Regions from separate parts of the Streptomyces sp. bgisy100 genome, predicted to be linked through region 2. Evidence: riboswitches for the same ligand, from Rfam matches in the RefSeq annotation. Region 2 holds a riboswitch; each other region holds the start of a gene.
The links. A riboswitch is a leader RNA that binds a small molecule or an ion and turns the genes downstream of it on or off. The one in region 2 is predicted to bind cyclic di-AMP.
Positions count from the first base shown of each region.

Region 1: another riboswitch for cyclic di-AMP. It lies ahead of AC3EQ1_RS15445 (C40 family peptidase); the one in region 2 lies ahead of AC3EQ1_RS13435 (transglycosylase family protein).
Region 3: another riboswitch for cyclic di-AMP. It lies ahead of AC3EQ1_RS28880 (M23 family metallopeptidase); the one in region 2 lies ahead of AC3EQ1_RS13435 (transglycosylase family protein).
Region 4: another riboswitch for cyclic di-AMP. It lies ahead of AC3EQ1_RS14415 (M23 family metallopeptidase); the one in region 2 lies ahead of AC3EQ1_RS13435 (transglycosylase family protein).

Region 1 covers NZ_JBYITE010000019.1:44,397-47,990, reverse strand. The annotation lists gene AC3EQ1_RS15450 (hypothetical protein) at 26-379, shown strand; gene AC3EQ1_RS15445 (C40 family peptidase) at 626-1,768, opposite strand; cyclic di-AMP (ydaO/yuaA leader) riboswitch at 1,777-1,954, opposite strand; gene pcrA (DNA helicase PcrA) at 2,236-3,594, shown strand, end outside.
Region 2 covers NZ_JBYITE010000015.1:93,731-97,324, forward strand. The annotation lists gene AC3EQ1_RS13430 (permease) at 1-646, opposite strand, end outside; cyclic di-AMP (ydaO/yuaA leader) riboswitch at 1,349-1,490, shown strand; gene AC3EQ1_RS13435 (transglycosylase family protein) at 1,496-2,728, shown strand; gene AC3EQ1_RS13440 (hypothetical protein) at 3,007-3,363, shown strand; gene AC3EQ1_RS13445 (SDR family NAD(P)-dependent oxidoreductase) at 3,395-3,594, opposite strand, start outside.
Region 3 covers NZ_JBYITE010000066.1:3,014-6,607, reverse strand. The annotation lists gene AC3EQ1_RS28885 (PP2C family protein-serine/threonine phosphatase) at 1-1,114, shown strand, start outside; cyclic di-AMP (ydaO/yuaA leader) riboswitch at 1,395-1,536, shown strand; gene AC3EQ1_RS28880 (M23 family metallopeptidase) at 1,548-2,612, shown strand; gene AC3EQ1_RS28875 (aldo/keto reductase) at 2,798-3,594, shown strand, end outside.
Region 4 covers NZ_JBYITE010000017.1:41,207-44,800, reverse strand. The annotation lists gene AC3EQ1_RS14425 (HPr family phosphocarrier protein) at 1-206, shown strand, start outside; gene AC3EQ1_RS14420 (GntR family transcriptional regulator) at 468-1,175, opposite strand; gene AC3EQ1_RS14415 (M23 family metallopeptidase) at 1,384-2,178, opposite strand; cyclic di-AMP (ydaO/yuaA leader) riboswitch at 2,193-2,350, opposite strand; gene AC3EQ1_RS14410 (M16 family metallopeptidase) at 2,671-3,594, opposite strand, start outside.

The DNA.
Region 1 (3,594 bases), on a different contig from region 2:
TATGGGCCCGGTTACGCTCCGCCGCATGGACATATTGATCAATGTCTTCGTCGGCCTGCACATCATCGGCATCGCCTCGCTGCTCGGCGGATTCCTCACCCAGATGAAGGCGATGGGCCAGGGCACGGCGCGGTTCGTCCCCGCGATGCTGCACGGCGCGCTGACCATGCTCGTCACCGGCGTCGCGCTGGTCGGCCTGAACCAGGCCGACGACCAGACCCCGAACACCGTCAAGCTCGGCGTGAAGCTCGCCCTGCTGGTCGTCATCCTCGCCCTGGTCTACGTGAAGCGGGACGAGGAGAAGGTCGAGAAGGGCGCCTTCGCCGCGGTCGGCCTGCTGACGGTCGCCAATGTGTTCATCGCGGTGCTCTGGACGTAGCCCCGCAGTCCCGGCCCGGGACGTAGCCCCGCAGTCCCGGCTCTGGACGTGCCCCCGGAGTCCCGGCTCTGGACGTACCCCCGGAGTCCCGGCCCGGGACGTGCCCCCGGAGTCCGGGAAAGGGGGCGGCCCCGGCCGGTCGGAAGCGACACCCGACCCCGAGGCGCCCCTTCACAGGCCACCCGCCCCCGAACGCAGTGCGCCCCACCGGCGGTCCGGTGGGGCGCACTCCGCGTCGTCGGCCGGTTACGAGGGGCGGACGCTGCCGTAGATCGGCATGTAGGTGATCGCCTCGGTGCGGACGTTGGCGCCCGGCTTCGGGGCGTGGACCATCTGGCCGTTGCCCGCGTAGATCCCGACATGGCTGATGTCGTCGTAGAAGAACACCAGGTCACCCGGCTTGAGGTCCTCGGTGGCGACCCGGGTGCCGACCTTCACCTGGTCCCAGGTGGTACGCGGCAGGGAGACCCCGGCGCTCTTCCACGCGGCCTGGGTGAGCCCCGAGCAGTCGAAGGAGTTCGGGCCGCTGGCGCCCCACACGTACGGCTTGCCTATCTGCGCCTTCGCGAAGGCCAGCGCCTGGGCGGCCTTGGCCGAGGCGGTGCCGGAGTCCGAGTCCTGGCCGGTGCCGGTGGAACCGCCCGTGGCGTCGTCCTGCTGGGCCTCCTCCCGGCGCTGCTTCTCGGCCTGCTCCCGGGCCAGCTCCTCCGCCTTGCGCTGGGCCTCGGCCTGCTTCCGGCGCTCGATCGCCGCCAGCCGGGCCTTCTCCTCGGCGGTCAGGTCCGACAGCAGATCGCGCGCCTCGGCGAGCTTGCGCTGCACGGTCCGCTTGCTGGCCCGCAGCCGGTCCTGCGAATCGGTGAGGGACTCCAGGCTCCGGGTGGCCCTGCCCCGCTGCTCGGACGCCTTCTCCTGCTCCTCCTGGAAGTCCGAGACGGCGCGCTGCTGGCGCTGGGTCATCCGGTCCATCAGGTGGTTCTGGTCGAAGTAGTCCTGCGGCTGCTCCGAGAGCATCAGGGTGGCGGTCGGGGCCATCCCGCCCTCGCGGTACTGGGCCGCGGCGAGGCCGCCGAGCTTGCGGCGGGACTCGTTCAGCCGCTCCGTCCGCTTCGCGACGTCGTCGACCAGCCGGTCGGTGCGCGACCGCTGGGCGTCGGTGCGCTCCTTGGCCTGGTTGTACTCCTGGGTGGACGACTCGGCCTGGCGGTACAGGTCGTCGACCTTCTTCTGGACCTCTTCGATGCTCTGCCGCGGCTCGTCCGGCGCGGCCTGGGCGCTCTGCGACAGCAGCGTCGCGGACGCCATCGCCGCGGTGGTGAGGCCGACGGCCGCGCGGCTGGAGCCGGGGGAGGCGAGAATACTGGTCCGCGGTTTGCGGTGCGACGCCAAGGCGCGCGTCTCCTTCCGTGGACCGCCTACCGGGTTAGCTGTCGGGTTCGGGCGGATCGGAAGGCTGCCCTACGGCCCGTGCACGGCGTTCGATCCGCGTGCGGAGGGCCGATTCACCCCATTGTTGCTTTGTGGGTCCCCGGCTCCGGGTGCCTGAGGCAGGGCCGGACTCGGCGGAGGCCGCCCGTGCCGACGCGGTCGTCGGCGGGTGGTGCGAGCCGCCTGAGCGAGCACGGTAGCCAATGTGTGGGGGTGCTGTGAAGGCTGGTGTTCGATATGCCCGAAACCTTTTCGTGACCTGAGGTGTGAGCTGGATCATGCCGACCCCCGGCCTGCTGCCGGCCGGGCCCCACGGCCTGCTCCTTGCCCGCCGGCGGACCGGCGGCGGCCGGAACGGGACGGTCGAGGCCGCACGGACGCGGGAACCGGTGTGGGCTGTCGGTCCGGCCGCCTAGACTCGGTGGGCGATGAGCAGCCTCTTTGACGACAGCTTCCTGGCGGACCTCGAGCACTCGGGCGAGGAGCCCCCGCCGCCGCCCGAGGAGTCCGCGCACCCGCGGGAGGAGGTCCCCCACGACCTCTTCGAGGGGCGCTTCGACCACCCCGTCCAGCGGGACGCGTACTACCGCGACGGCGCGCCGAGGCCTGCCATCGACCCGGCCGCGCTGCTCGAGGGGCTGAACGAGCAGCAGCGCGCCGCCGTCGTCCACACCGGATCGCCGCTGCTCATCGTCGCCGGCGCCGGCTCGGGCAAGACCCGGGTGCTGACCCACCGCATCGCCCACCTCCTGGGCGCGCGCCACGTCCACCCCGGCCAGATCCTCGCGATCACCTTCACCAACAAGGCCGCCGGGGAGATGAAGGAGCGCGTCGAGGAGCTCGTCGGCCCCCGGGCGAACGCCATGTGGGTGTCCACCTTCCACAGCGCCTGCGTCCGCATCCTGCGCCGGGAGAGCAAGAAGCTCGGCTTCACCTCCAGCTTCTCGATCTACGACGCCGCGGACTCCAAGCGCCTGATGTCGCTGGTCTGCCGGGATCTCGACCTGGACCCCAAGCGGTATCCGCCCAAGTCGTTCAGCGCGAAGATCTCCAACCTCAAGAACGAGCTCATCGACGAGGAGACCTTCGCCGGGCAGGCCGCGGACGCTTTCGAGAAGACGCTCGCCGAGGCCTACGCGATGTACCAGTCGAGGCTGCGCGAGGCCAACGCCCTCGACTTCGACGACATCATCATGACCACGGTCCACCTGCTCCAGGCGTTCCCGGACGTCGCCGAGCACTACCGGCGGCGCTTCCGGCACGTCCTCGTCGACGAGTACCAGGACACCAACCACGCCCAGTACACGCTGGTGCGCGAGCTGGTCGGCACCGGGGAGACCGTGCCGGGCCAGGACGTGGCCGAGCTGTGCGTGGTGGGCGACGCCGACCAGTCGATCTACGCCTTCCGCGGCGCCACGATCCGCAACATCCTCCAGTTCGAGGAGGACTACCCGGACGCCACCACGATCCTGCTGGAGCAGAACTACCGCTCCTCGCAGACCATCCTCAGCGCCGCCAACGCCGTCATCGAGCGGAACGAGAACCGCCGCCCCAAGAACCTCTGGACCGAGGCCGGCGCGGGCGCGACGATCACCGGCTACGTCGCCGACACCGAACACGACGAGGCGCAGTTCGTCGCCGACGAGATCGACCGGCTGACGGACGCGGGCGACGCCCGCGCCGGCGACGTCGCCGTCTTCTACCGGACCAACGCCCAGTCCCGTGTCTTCGAGGAGATCTTCATCCGGGTCGGGCTGCCCTACAAGGTCGTCGGCGGCGTCCGCTTC
Region 2 (3,594 bases):
ATCCGGAGAAGGCGTCCAGCACCGAACCCGGTACCACGACGTTGAAGGTCGCCGCCGCCATCGCCCCGAGCACCAGGAATCCGCCCGCGTGCAGGAAGTCGTGCTGGAATCCTAGCCGGAACTCCTCCCACCGGCTGTTCCCGGCCGTGTGGCCGCCGCCCTGGGCCGGCAGGCGCAGCCATTCCGCGCGGCCGAGCCGGATCCACAGCCATCCCATGATCACCGAGGTGAGGAGCGAGGCGACGAGCCGGGCGGCCACCATGCCGGGATTCCCGGGGAAGGCCACGGCCGTGGCGGTGAGCACCACGGGATTCACGGCCGGGGCCGAGAGCAGGAACGTCAGGGCGGCGGCCGGGGCGACGCCGCGCCGGATCAGGCTTCCGGCCACCGGTACGGAGGCGCATTCGCACCCCGGCAGCACCACACCGGCGGCGCCGGCGACGGGGACGGCGAGCGCCGGCTTCCTCGGGAGCAGCCGGCTGAACGCGTCGGCGGGCACAAAGGCGTTGATGGCGCCGGACACGGCCGTGCCCAGCAGCAGGAACGGAAGGGCCTGGATCACGATGGCCACGCTGACCGTCCGCCAGGCCTGGACGCCCGGGTGGGCGAGCCGGCTCCCGCCGCCCAGGGCCAGCGCCGCCGCCACGGCAACCGCGACTGCGGCGACGGCGATCAGGGGAGTCGCGGAACGGTTGCGCCCCCGGAGCAGGGCGGTCGCGCCGGAGGCGCGCCGCACCGGCGGCGAGGTGTCGATCAGCTCTTCCGCTCTCTGCACACTGACTCCGCACGTCCGCGATCAAGGACCACACGATAACCGGGGGAGAGGCTGCCGCCGGGGTTGCCACTGCGGTGAGCGGGTCGGTGAATCATCCGTTTCGCCGGATATGCGCCGCTGGGGGAGTGGTTCGGGGTACGGATGATGGCCGGCGGGACGTATGCCGCGAACACTCATCAATACTGCCGACTGCCTGTAAAGCCGAATTGAGCCCCAAAAGCGGACATTTGGCTTCGTGGTGACCCATTTCACAAAGGTATTTCCGGGGTGTGATGTCGCACACGCGAAAAGCGTGAATCCGGGCAACTCGGTTACCGCCCGCCGAACGTGAGAGTCGTTCAGTAGTAATGCGAATAGCTCTCGGATCAAGATCCGGAGCTCAGTGTGACGCCGTCCCGAGTGGATCTACCGAAAGGCGATTCCGGGGAATACTCGCCACTTGTCGGAAAGAATTCGGTGCGCTTACTTTTACCGCTGCCTGCCCATGAAAGGGCGGGCCATACTCTGTCGGAGCGCCGAGTCCTGCCGCCGGTGGAGGGGAAACAACAAACGCACCACGGCAGGAGCGGGGGAACCAGGTAGGTGCCGGACCGCGCAACAGGCGAGGAACGGCTTGGGGTGAAGACGCGCCGCAGCGCACGACGCTGCTCAGGGCGTGGCCGGGCAACTCCAGCCCGAACCCGACAGCTCACCTCGCAGGCGTAGGAGAGGAATACCCCTATGTCTGCACGCGGACGTCACCGCCGGTACAGCCCCGGCCGTATTTCCCGAGCTTCTCTCATCGCCGCCGCCGGTAGTGCCGGAATCGCCCTTCCGCTCATCGGTGTCGGTTCGGCGCAGGCCGCCTCCGTCGACACCTGGGACAAGGTCGCGGAGTGCGAGAGCGGCGGCAACTGGAGCATCAACACCGGTAACGGCTTCTACGGCGGCCTGCAGTTCACCAACGACACCTGGCAGGCCTTCGGCGGCGGCGACTACGCCGCGCGCGCCGACCAGGCGACCAAGGACCAGCAGATCGCCATCGCCGAGAAGGTTCTCGACGGCCAGGGCCCCGGTGCCTGGCCGGTCTGCTCCGGCAAGGCCGGGCTGACCCAGGGCGGCGCCGCCCCGCAGATCAGCCCCGACGGCGGGAAGGCCGCCCCGGCCGAGTCCGCCCCGAAGCCCCAGGGCGAGCAGGGCAAGCCGGCCGAGCGCAAGGCCGGCACCGGGTCCGGGACCCGCTCGTACACCGTCGTCCGCGGCGACACCCTGTACAAGATCGCCACGACCCACGACGTCAAGGGCGGCTGGCACCGGGTCTACGAGAGCAACCGCGAGGTCGTCGGCGGCGACCCGGACCTGATCCTCCCGGGCCAGAAGCTCACCCTGGGCGGCAAGGAGCAGGGCGCCCCGAATCACGACGCCCCCAAGCGTGAGTCCGAGCGGCCGGCCCCCAAGCACGAGGCCCACCGGGCCGCCGAGCACAAGGCCGCGCCGAAGCCCGCCGCGAAGGCCGAGCCGAAGCAGCAGGCCGCCCCGGCCAAGGCCGCCGCGCAGAAGTCCGCCGACGGCTTCACCGCCCCGGTCGACGACCTCTCCGTGGGCACCCCGTACCACCAGTCCGGTTCCAGCTGGTCCAGCGGCTACCACACCGGCACCGACTTCCCCGTGCCCACCGGCACGAAGGTGAAGGCCATCGGTGCGGGCGAGGTCGTCTCCGCGGGCTGGGGCGGTTCCTACGGCAACCAGGTCGTCATCCGGCACGCCGACGGCAAGTACAGCCAGTACGCCCACCTGTCCTCGCTGTCCGTCTCGGCCGGCCAGTCGGTCACCGGCGGCCAGCAGATCGGCCTGTCCGGCTCGACCGGCAACTCCTCCGGCCCGCACCTCCACTTCGAGGTCCGCACCGGTCCGGACTACGGCTCGGACATCGACCCGGTCGCCTACCTGCGCGAGCACGGCGTCAGCATCTGAGCCCACGCGCCGGCCCGGCGCGTGGCACCGAGGCCCGGGGCGACCGACCGGCCTCACCGACGGACCGAGGCGCGGCCCGCCCGTGCCTCGCCGTCCCCCGCCCGGCCGAGCGGTCCGGGACCGCGACCGCGGATGTCCGAGGGCGGGGAACGGCCCCGCCGTGCGGCCGGATGGGTGATCCCGGAGGCCGATCCGCAACCGGAGGGAGAAACCGGCCGTCGGAACGGGAGACCATGATTTCCCCCTGACCGATGGGGAATTGAAGGAAGGCACCGACCATGGCCGATCCGACGGCAGTCACGATGGAGCTCCCCCCGCGGCCCGACGCCCCGGACCCGGCCCGGATCGGCGGCCATCTGACGCCGGCCGACGGGCTGCGGCTCATGCTGCACGCCGAACTCACCCGGGCCGCCGTCCCGCCGCACCCCGACGACCTGCGGGTCATCCACGATCTCGCGCAGCTCGACGAGGACGCCGTCGGAACCATCGTCCGCTGGCTCCGGCAGGCCGCCGGCAGCACCGTCACCCTGCCGCCCCGCACCGTGAGCCGCTCGGCGCGCACGGTCCCGGCCCCGGCGCAGCCCCCGGCGCCGGAGCCCGCCACCCGGGTGGACCCCCGGCTTCTCGCCTGGTGACGTACCGGGACGACCGTGTCCGGTGCGGTGCCTACCAGGGCGACCGGGCCGTCACCCCGCCGTCCACCACCAGGTCGTGGCCGGTGACCCAGTCCGCCATCGTCGACGCGAGGAACACGCAGGCACGGCCGATGTCGGCCGGGCTGCCGATCCGCCCGAGCGGCGCCGCGGCCCGGTAGCGCTCCACCCCCTCGGGCCACGCCTCCTCGATGCCGGGGCGGCTGATCAGGC
Region 3 (3,594 bases), on a different contig from region 2:
CCTCTCGACGCCGGCCCGGTTCACCGGCTCCCCCTTCTTCTCGGCCGCGCCGCTGGTGGCCGCGCCGTTCTTCTCGCTGCGGGCCACGGCTGCCGCGGGGATCGCCGCCGGGGGAGCGGTCGTCGCCCTGCACCTCTACAACGGCGACGCGGGCGACATCGAGTCGGTGACGGAGCTGGTCACCGTGCTGACCGTCGCCCTGCTCGCGCTGTTCATCAACCGGGTGGTGCGGCGCGGGGACCGGCAGCTGGCGTCGGCCCGCAGCATCGCCGAGGCGGTCCAGCTCGCCGTCCTGCCGACGCCCGACGAACGCATCGGCGGCTTCCAGGTCGCCGCCCGGTACGAGGCGGCGCTGGCCGACGCCCGGATCGGCGGGGACCTCTACGCCGTCCAGCAGACCCCGCACGGGGTCCGCCTGATCGTGGGCGACGTCCGGGGGAAGGGGCTGGGGGCCGTCGCGGCGGTCGCCGTGGTCATCGGTGCCTTCCGGGAGGCGGCCGAGGAGGAACCGGATCTGGTGGAGGTCGCCGCCCGGCTGGAGCGGGCGCTGGCCCGCGAGGCGCGGGGCGAGGACCTGGACCGGTTCGAGGGCTTCACCACCGCGGTGCTGGCGGAGGTGGGCGCCGCGCGCCCCTCCGCCACCGACGGGGCGCCGCCCGAGGGCACGCTGCGCGTCCTCAACCGCGGCCACCCGGCGCCGCTGCTGCTCTCCGCCGACGGCTCGGTGTGCGGGGTCGAGCCGGGGGTGGCCTCGCTGCCGCTCGGGATGGGGGATCTGGGGGCCTGGCCGGAGCAGGTCGACACCTTCGACTTCCCGCGCGGTTCGACCCTGCTGCTGTTCACCGACGGGGTGACCGAGGCCCGGGACGAGAAGGGGGTCTTCTACGACCCGGCGAAGCGGCTCGACGGCCGGCTGTTCCCCGGGCCCGACGCCCTCCTCGACGCGCTCGTCGAGGACGTGGCCCGGCACACCGGGGGCGAGCCGGCGGACGACATGGCGCTGCTGGCGGTCAGCCGGCCGGGGCGGCGGCAGCCGGAGCGCCGGAGGACCGTGGGGCTGACCCGTGGTCCGGACGAGGGCAGGGCCGCCGCCCCGGCACCCTACGGTCCGTGACCGGAATGCATCACTTCGCATAACAAGTGACGCACGATCAGCCGGAACGTGTTTCGCGGGCCCGCTCAACTCGCCCCTATTGGGCGGCACATGTCCGGATTGATCCTACTCCAATCTGTTAACGATCAACGAGAACCGCTTGGAATCCGGCCCCGGCCCTATTAACGTTCGATAACGCAGCGCGGTCGTCCCAGCCGTCACAAGAGACGGCACCGTGCGCCATCGCCGAATCCCGCACACACAGCACCACCCCGCAGGGCCTGCACCACCGGACACACCAGCTCCACCTGCACCACCTGCACCCAGGGAACCGGGGAACCAACACCTTGGGGTGAATCGGGCGTCTCTCCCAGAGGGGTCCGTAGGAGACCTTCCTGCTCCGAACCCGTCAGCTAACCCGGTAGGCGAGAAGGAAGGAAAGGAGTGCGCCCGCGTGGCGTCCAACAGGCCTGCCCCCGAATCCCCGTACACACCCCAGAGTTTCGATCCCGGATTCGGTGAGGAACCCCCGGCCGCGGCGGGTGAGTGGAATCCGACCGAGGAATCCGTCGCCCCGGTGCGCGGCCGGCACCGCGTCGTCAAGCAGCGCGGTGGCGGCATGGCCCGTAGCGGCGCCGTCCTCGGCGTGGGCGTCTTCGCCGCGGTCGGCGCGGGTGGCATGGCCAGCGCGCAGGAGAAGCCGCCGGTCTCCATCTCCATGCCGGACCTCTCCTCCGTCTCGGAGAAGCTTCCCGACGCCGCGTCCCTGCCCGGCATCGGCTCCCTGGTCGCGGACGACGCGGAGCAGGCCCCGGTCGCCGTCGCCTCCGCCGCCCCGCTGAGTGACGCCGGGCTCACCGCCGACGAGGCCGCCGACGGCACCGGCGCGGGCGAGGCGCTGCGCGCCCGCATCATGCGCCAGGCCGAGCAGCAGCAGAGCGCCGCCGAGAAGGCCGAGCGCGAGGCCGCGGAGAAGGCCGCCGAGAAGGCCGCCGCGGAGAGGGCCGCCGAGCAGGCCGAGCGGAAGAAGGCCGAGGCCGCCGCCGCGAAGAAGAAGGCGGCGGAGGAGGCGGCCCGGGAGGCCCGTGAGAAGGCCGAGGCCGAGCGGCTGGCGAAGCTCGCCAAGCAGTTCACCGTCCCGGTCTCCTCCTACACCCTCACCTCCAGCTTCGGCCAGGCCGGCGACCTCTGGTCCAACGACCACACCGGCCAGGACTTCGCGGCCCCCACCGGCACCCCCGCCAAGGCGGTCCACGGCGGCACCATCACCCAGGCCGGCTGGGCCGGGGCGTACGGCTACCGGATCGTGCTCACCCTCGACGACGGCACCGAGGTCTGGTACTGCCACCTCTCCTCGATGACGAAGACCTCCGGCAAGGTGACCACGGGCGAGACCATCGGCCGCGTCGGCGCCACCGGCAACGTCACCGGTCCCCACCTCCACCTCGAGGTCCGTCCCGACGGCGGCTCCCCGATCGACCCGGCCTCCTGGCTGCGGGACCGCGGCCTCTCCATCTGACGGCCGCTCCCGCCACCGGCGCCCGCCGCCGCAGCCTCCGACAGCCCTGGTGACGTCCCCCCGACACCAGGGCTGTCGGCCTGTCCGCGGCGCCCCGGCGCAACCGCCCGCGGTACGGCAGCAGCCTCCGCCGTACCGCAGCTGCCGACGGAATAGCCCCCGCCGCCCCCCAGTTGACGCCTGATATGGCTGACCAGCGCAAGTCCCTCGGCGACCTGACCGTCTCCCCGCTCTGCCTCGGCGGCAATGTCTTCGGCTGGACCGCGGACGAGGCGGAGTCCTTCGCCGTTCTCGACGCGTACACCGCGGCCGGCGGCAACTTCGTGGACACCGCCGACGCCTATTCCGCCTGGGTGCCGGGCCACGTCGGCGGCGAGTCCGAGACGGTCCTCGGCAACTGGATGGCGGCCCGCGGCAACCGCGCGGACGTCGTGATCGCGACGAAGGTGGGGGCGCACCCCGACTACAAGGGGCTCTCCGCGAAGACCGTCAAGGAAGCGGCCGAGCAGTCGCTGCGCCGCCTCCGCACCGACTACGTCGACCTCTACTACACGCACTACGACGACCCCGGCCTCCCCGTCGAGGAGTTCCTCACCGCCCTGGACGCGCTCGTCCGGGAGGGCAAGGTCCGGCAGATCGCCGCGTCCAATATCACCCCGGAGCGGCTGGAGGAGGCGCTGCTCTGCTCCGAACGGGAGGGCCTGGCGCGGTACGTGGCCCTCCAGCCGCACTACAACCTGGTCTCCCGCCACACCTACGAAGGCCCGCTCGCCGAGGTCGCCGCCCGGCACGGCCTGGGCGCCGTGCCCTACTTCGCGCTCGCCGCCGGCTTCCTCACCGGCAAGTACCGGCCGGGCACCACGGTGGACAGCGCCCGCGCGGGCCGGGCGGCGGAGTACCAGGGCACCGAGCGCGGCGAACGTGTCCTGGCCGCCCTCGACCGGGTCGCGACCGCGCGGGGAGCCGAGCCGGCCGCGGTCGC
Region 4 (3,594 bases), on a different contig from region 2:
CGAACGCCTCCGGCGTCCCCGTGACGATCGCCAAGCCCGACGGCACCCCGGTCAACGCCGCTTCGATGCTGGCCGTGCTGGGACTGGGTGCCCAGGGCGGCGAGGAGATCGTCCTCTCCTCCGAGGCCGACGGTGCCGAGGCCGCTCTCGACCGGCTGGCGAAGCTGGTCGCCGAGGGGCTGGAGGAGCTCCCGGAGACCGTCTGAGGGCTCCTTGCGCCCGGCCCGCCCCCGGCGGGCGGGTCCTGCGGGTGTCCGGCGCGCAACCGCCGCGGGAAGGGACACCGAGCAGACTGCCCACGTGCGGGCCGCCACCGTGCGGACCGCCGGGGAAATGCCGTGCACGGCCGGGCCGTGGTGAACCTTTCGGAGGGACGCCGCGGCCCTGTCCTTTTTCCGCTCCCGTTCCCGTTCCCGTTCGACGCAAATGTGCGGACCGAATTCCCGCCCGCCGTTACCGGAATTCTGTTAATTCCCCGCGCTCAGCGTGTTGACGGGCTGTTTCGGATTTCTCACCGGAAAGGGCCGGCGCAGCCGGTAGGCCGCCAGGGAACGTTCGGCGTGCGCGGCCATCAGCGTGCGGGCCCGGTCCGCGTCACGCCGCGCCACCGCGTCGGTGACCGCGCCGTACTCCTGCCAGGACTCGGCCCTGCGGACCGGCGGATGGGCCGCGTACACCCAGGTGACCTTGCGGCGGACCTGGGTGAGCAGCGAGGCCAGGCTGGGGCTGCCGGACGCCTGGGCGAGGGTCTCGTGGAACCAGTCGCCGAGCGGCCGCAGATCCGCGGTGTGCCCCCGGCGGGCCCGCTCCTGGCCCAGCCGGACCAGTCCGCGCAGCACCTTGAGATGGGCCTCGGTGCGGCGCTGGGCGGCGCGGGCGGCGCCCAGCGGTTCCAGCAGCACCCGCATGTCGAGGAGGTCGGCCGCCTCCTGCGCGGTGGGCTCGGCGACACAGGCACCGGCGTGCCGGCGCGTGGTCACGAACCCCTCGGACTCCAGCGTGCACAGGGCCTCCCGGACCGGCACCCGGGAGACGCCGTAGCGGCGGGCCAGCACCTCCTCGGTGAGCCGGCTGCCGGGCGGGTGCGCACCGGAGACGATGTCTTCCCGGATCGCCTGGCACACCGCGTGCGCCGGAATTCCCTTACCGGCCGTCGGCAGCGCATTTCCGTTCACCGTCGCCCCCGCATGGCCCGACCTCCTGTGAAAGGTGAAGGGCGAAGCACAATTCGCTGCCGCCCCGTTCAGGAACTCTATGGCAATGCGGAGGCGTTTCCGACGCGTACGGCCGGACCGGCGCTGACTTTCGGACAGGCCGGACCGGCGTTGCCCCGCTGGAGGTGCGGGATCGGCGCTGCCTTGCGGCCGGCGGCGGTCGGGGACTTCAGAGGCTGAGGCCGTGCGACCGGAGGTAGGCGACCGGGTCCATGTCCGAGCCGTAGTCGGGCGAGGTACGGGCCTCGAAGTGCAGGTGCGGGCCAGTGGTGTTGCCGGTGTTGCCGGACAGGCCGATCTGCTTCCCCGGGGTGACCGTCTCGCCCACGGAGACGCCGATGGACGACAGGTGGCCGTACTGGGTGTACGTGCCGTCCTTCATCTTGATCACCACGTTGTTGCCGTAGGCGCCGCCCCAGCCGGCCTCGACGACCTCGCCCGCGCCGACGGCGTGGACGGAGGTGCCGACAGAGGCGTGGAAGTCGATGCCGGTGTGGCTGCCGGAGGACCAGGCGCCGCCGGATGCCTGGTATCCGGTGGAGACGCTGCTGCCCTCGACGGGGAGGACGAAGGTGTTCAGACGCTTGCGCTCGGCCTCGCGGGCGGCCCGCTCCTTGGCCTCGCGCGCCTTCTCGGCCTTGGCGGCGGCCTCGCGCCGGGCCTCGGCGGCCCGCTTCTTGGCCTCGGCCTCGGCCTTGGCCTTGGCGGCGGCCGCGTCGGCGGCCTCCTGCTGGGCCTTCGCCTGGGCGTCGATCGTGTCGGCGAGGGTGTCCCCGGCGACGATCGCCTGACGCAGCCCGGTCTCCTCGGGCGCCGGGGTCTCCCCGGGCGCGGCGAGCGCGGGCGAAGCGACCGAGGTGACGGCGCCGGCGGCGGTGAGCGTGGCTATGCCTGCGATGTTCGCGCCGGAGCGGGCCATGCGGCTCGGACGGCGGTGTTTCCCGGTGGCACGGGTGAACGCCATGGGGCGGCGTACTCCTTTCCTTCCTTCTCGCCTACCGGGTTAGCTGACGGGTTCGGAGCAGGAAGGTCTCCTACGGACCCCTCCGGAGAGGCGTCCGATTCACCCCAGGGACTGCGCACGGGTCCCCGGCTCCCCTGGCTCGCGCCGTACGGGGACTCGGCGATGACTGTCCGGTGCCGCGGGTGCGGCCGGTGTCCGACCGAACAGCCGCACCGACGCTAAACGGGACATCTTTCAATCGCCAAAGAAATGCCGATCTTTGTTGCGCACACCACAGGAGAACACTCACCCTCACCAACAAAACGGGCATACGACCGAACCCCGGTGCCGTACCCGGCACCGGGGTTCGCTGTCGTGTCACGGCCCGCCGGAACGGACCGACGCGGCGTCAGCCGCCCCGGGGGACAAGCCCTTTGGGGCGCCTGACGCCACAACGGGACCGGCGGACTCACGAGTTGGGGACGGGCCCGCCCCGCCGCCGGGCCGGGCGGCTCAGCCGCCGACCACCTTCACCTCGCCGATGCCGAGCGCCCGCACCGGCTCCTCGATCTGCGAGGCGTCGCCCACGAGCACGGTGACCAGCCGGTCCACCGGGAAGGCGCTGACGGCCGCCGCCGTCGCCTCCACGGTGCCGGTCTCGGCGAGCCGGGCGTAGAGCTGTGCCTGGTAGTCGTCCGGCAGGTGCTGCTCCACCTGGTCGGCGAGGGTGCCGGCGACGGCCGCTGCCGTCTCGTACTTCAGGGGCGCGACCCCGACGAGGTTCTGCACGGCGACGTCCCGCTCGGCGTCGGTCAGGCCCTCGGCGGCGAGAGTGCGCAGCACCTTCCAGGCGTCGTCCAGGGCGGGGCCGGTGGAGGCGGTGTCCACCGAGCCGCTGATGGCCAGCAGCGAGGCGCCGGTGCCGTCGGGACCGGAGCGCAGGACCTGGCCGAAGGACCGCACGCCGTAGGTGTAGCCCTTCTCCTCCCGCAGCACCCGGTCGAGCCGGGAGGTGAGGGTGCCGCCGAGGCAGTAGATCCCGAGCACCTGGGCCGACCACACCCGGTCGTGCCGGTCCGGGCCGATCCGGCCGATCAGCAGCTGGGTCTGGACGGCGCCGGGCCGGTCCACGATCACCACGCGGCCGGTGTCGTCGGCGGTCACCGGCGGTACCGGGCGCAGCTCGGCGGGGCCGCCGGTCCAGGCGCCCAGGGTGTCGCCGAGCACCGCGGCGAGGTCGGTGCCGGCCAGGTCGCCGACGACCACCGCGGTGGCGGTGGCGGGCCGGACGTGGGCCTCGTAGAAGGCCCGGACGGCCGCGGCGTCGATGCGTGCGACGGTCTCCTCGGTGCCCTGCCGGGGGCGGGACATCCGGGACGAGGCCGGGAAGAGCTCCTTGGAGAGCTCCTTGGCCGCGCGGCGGGCCGGGTTGGCCTG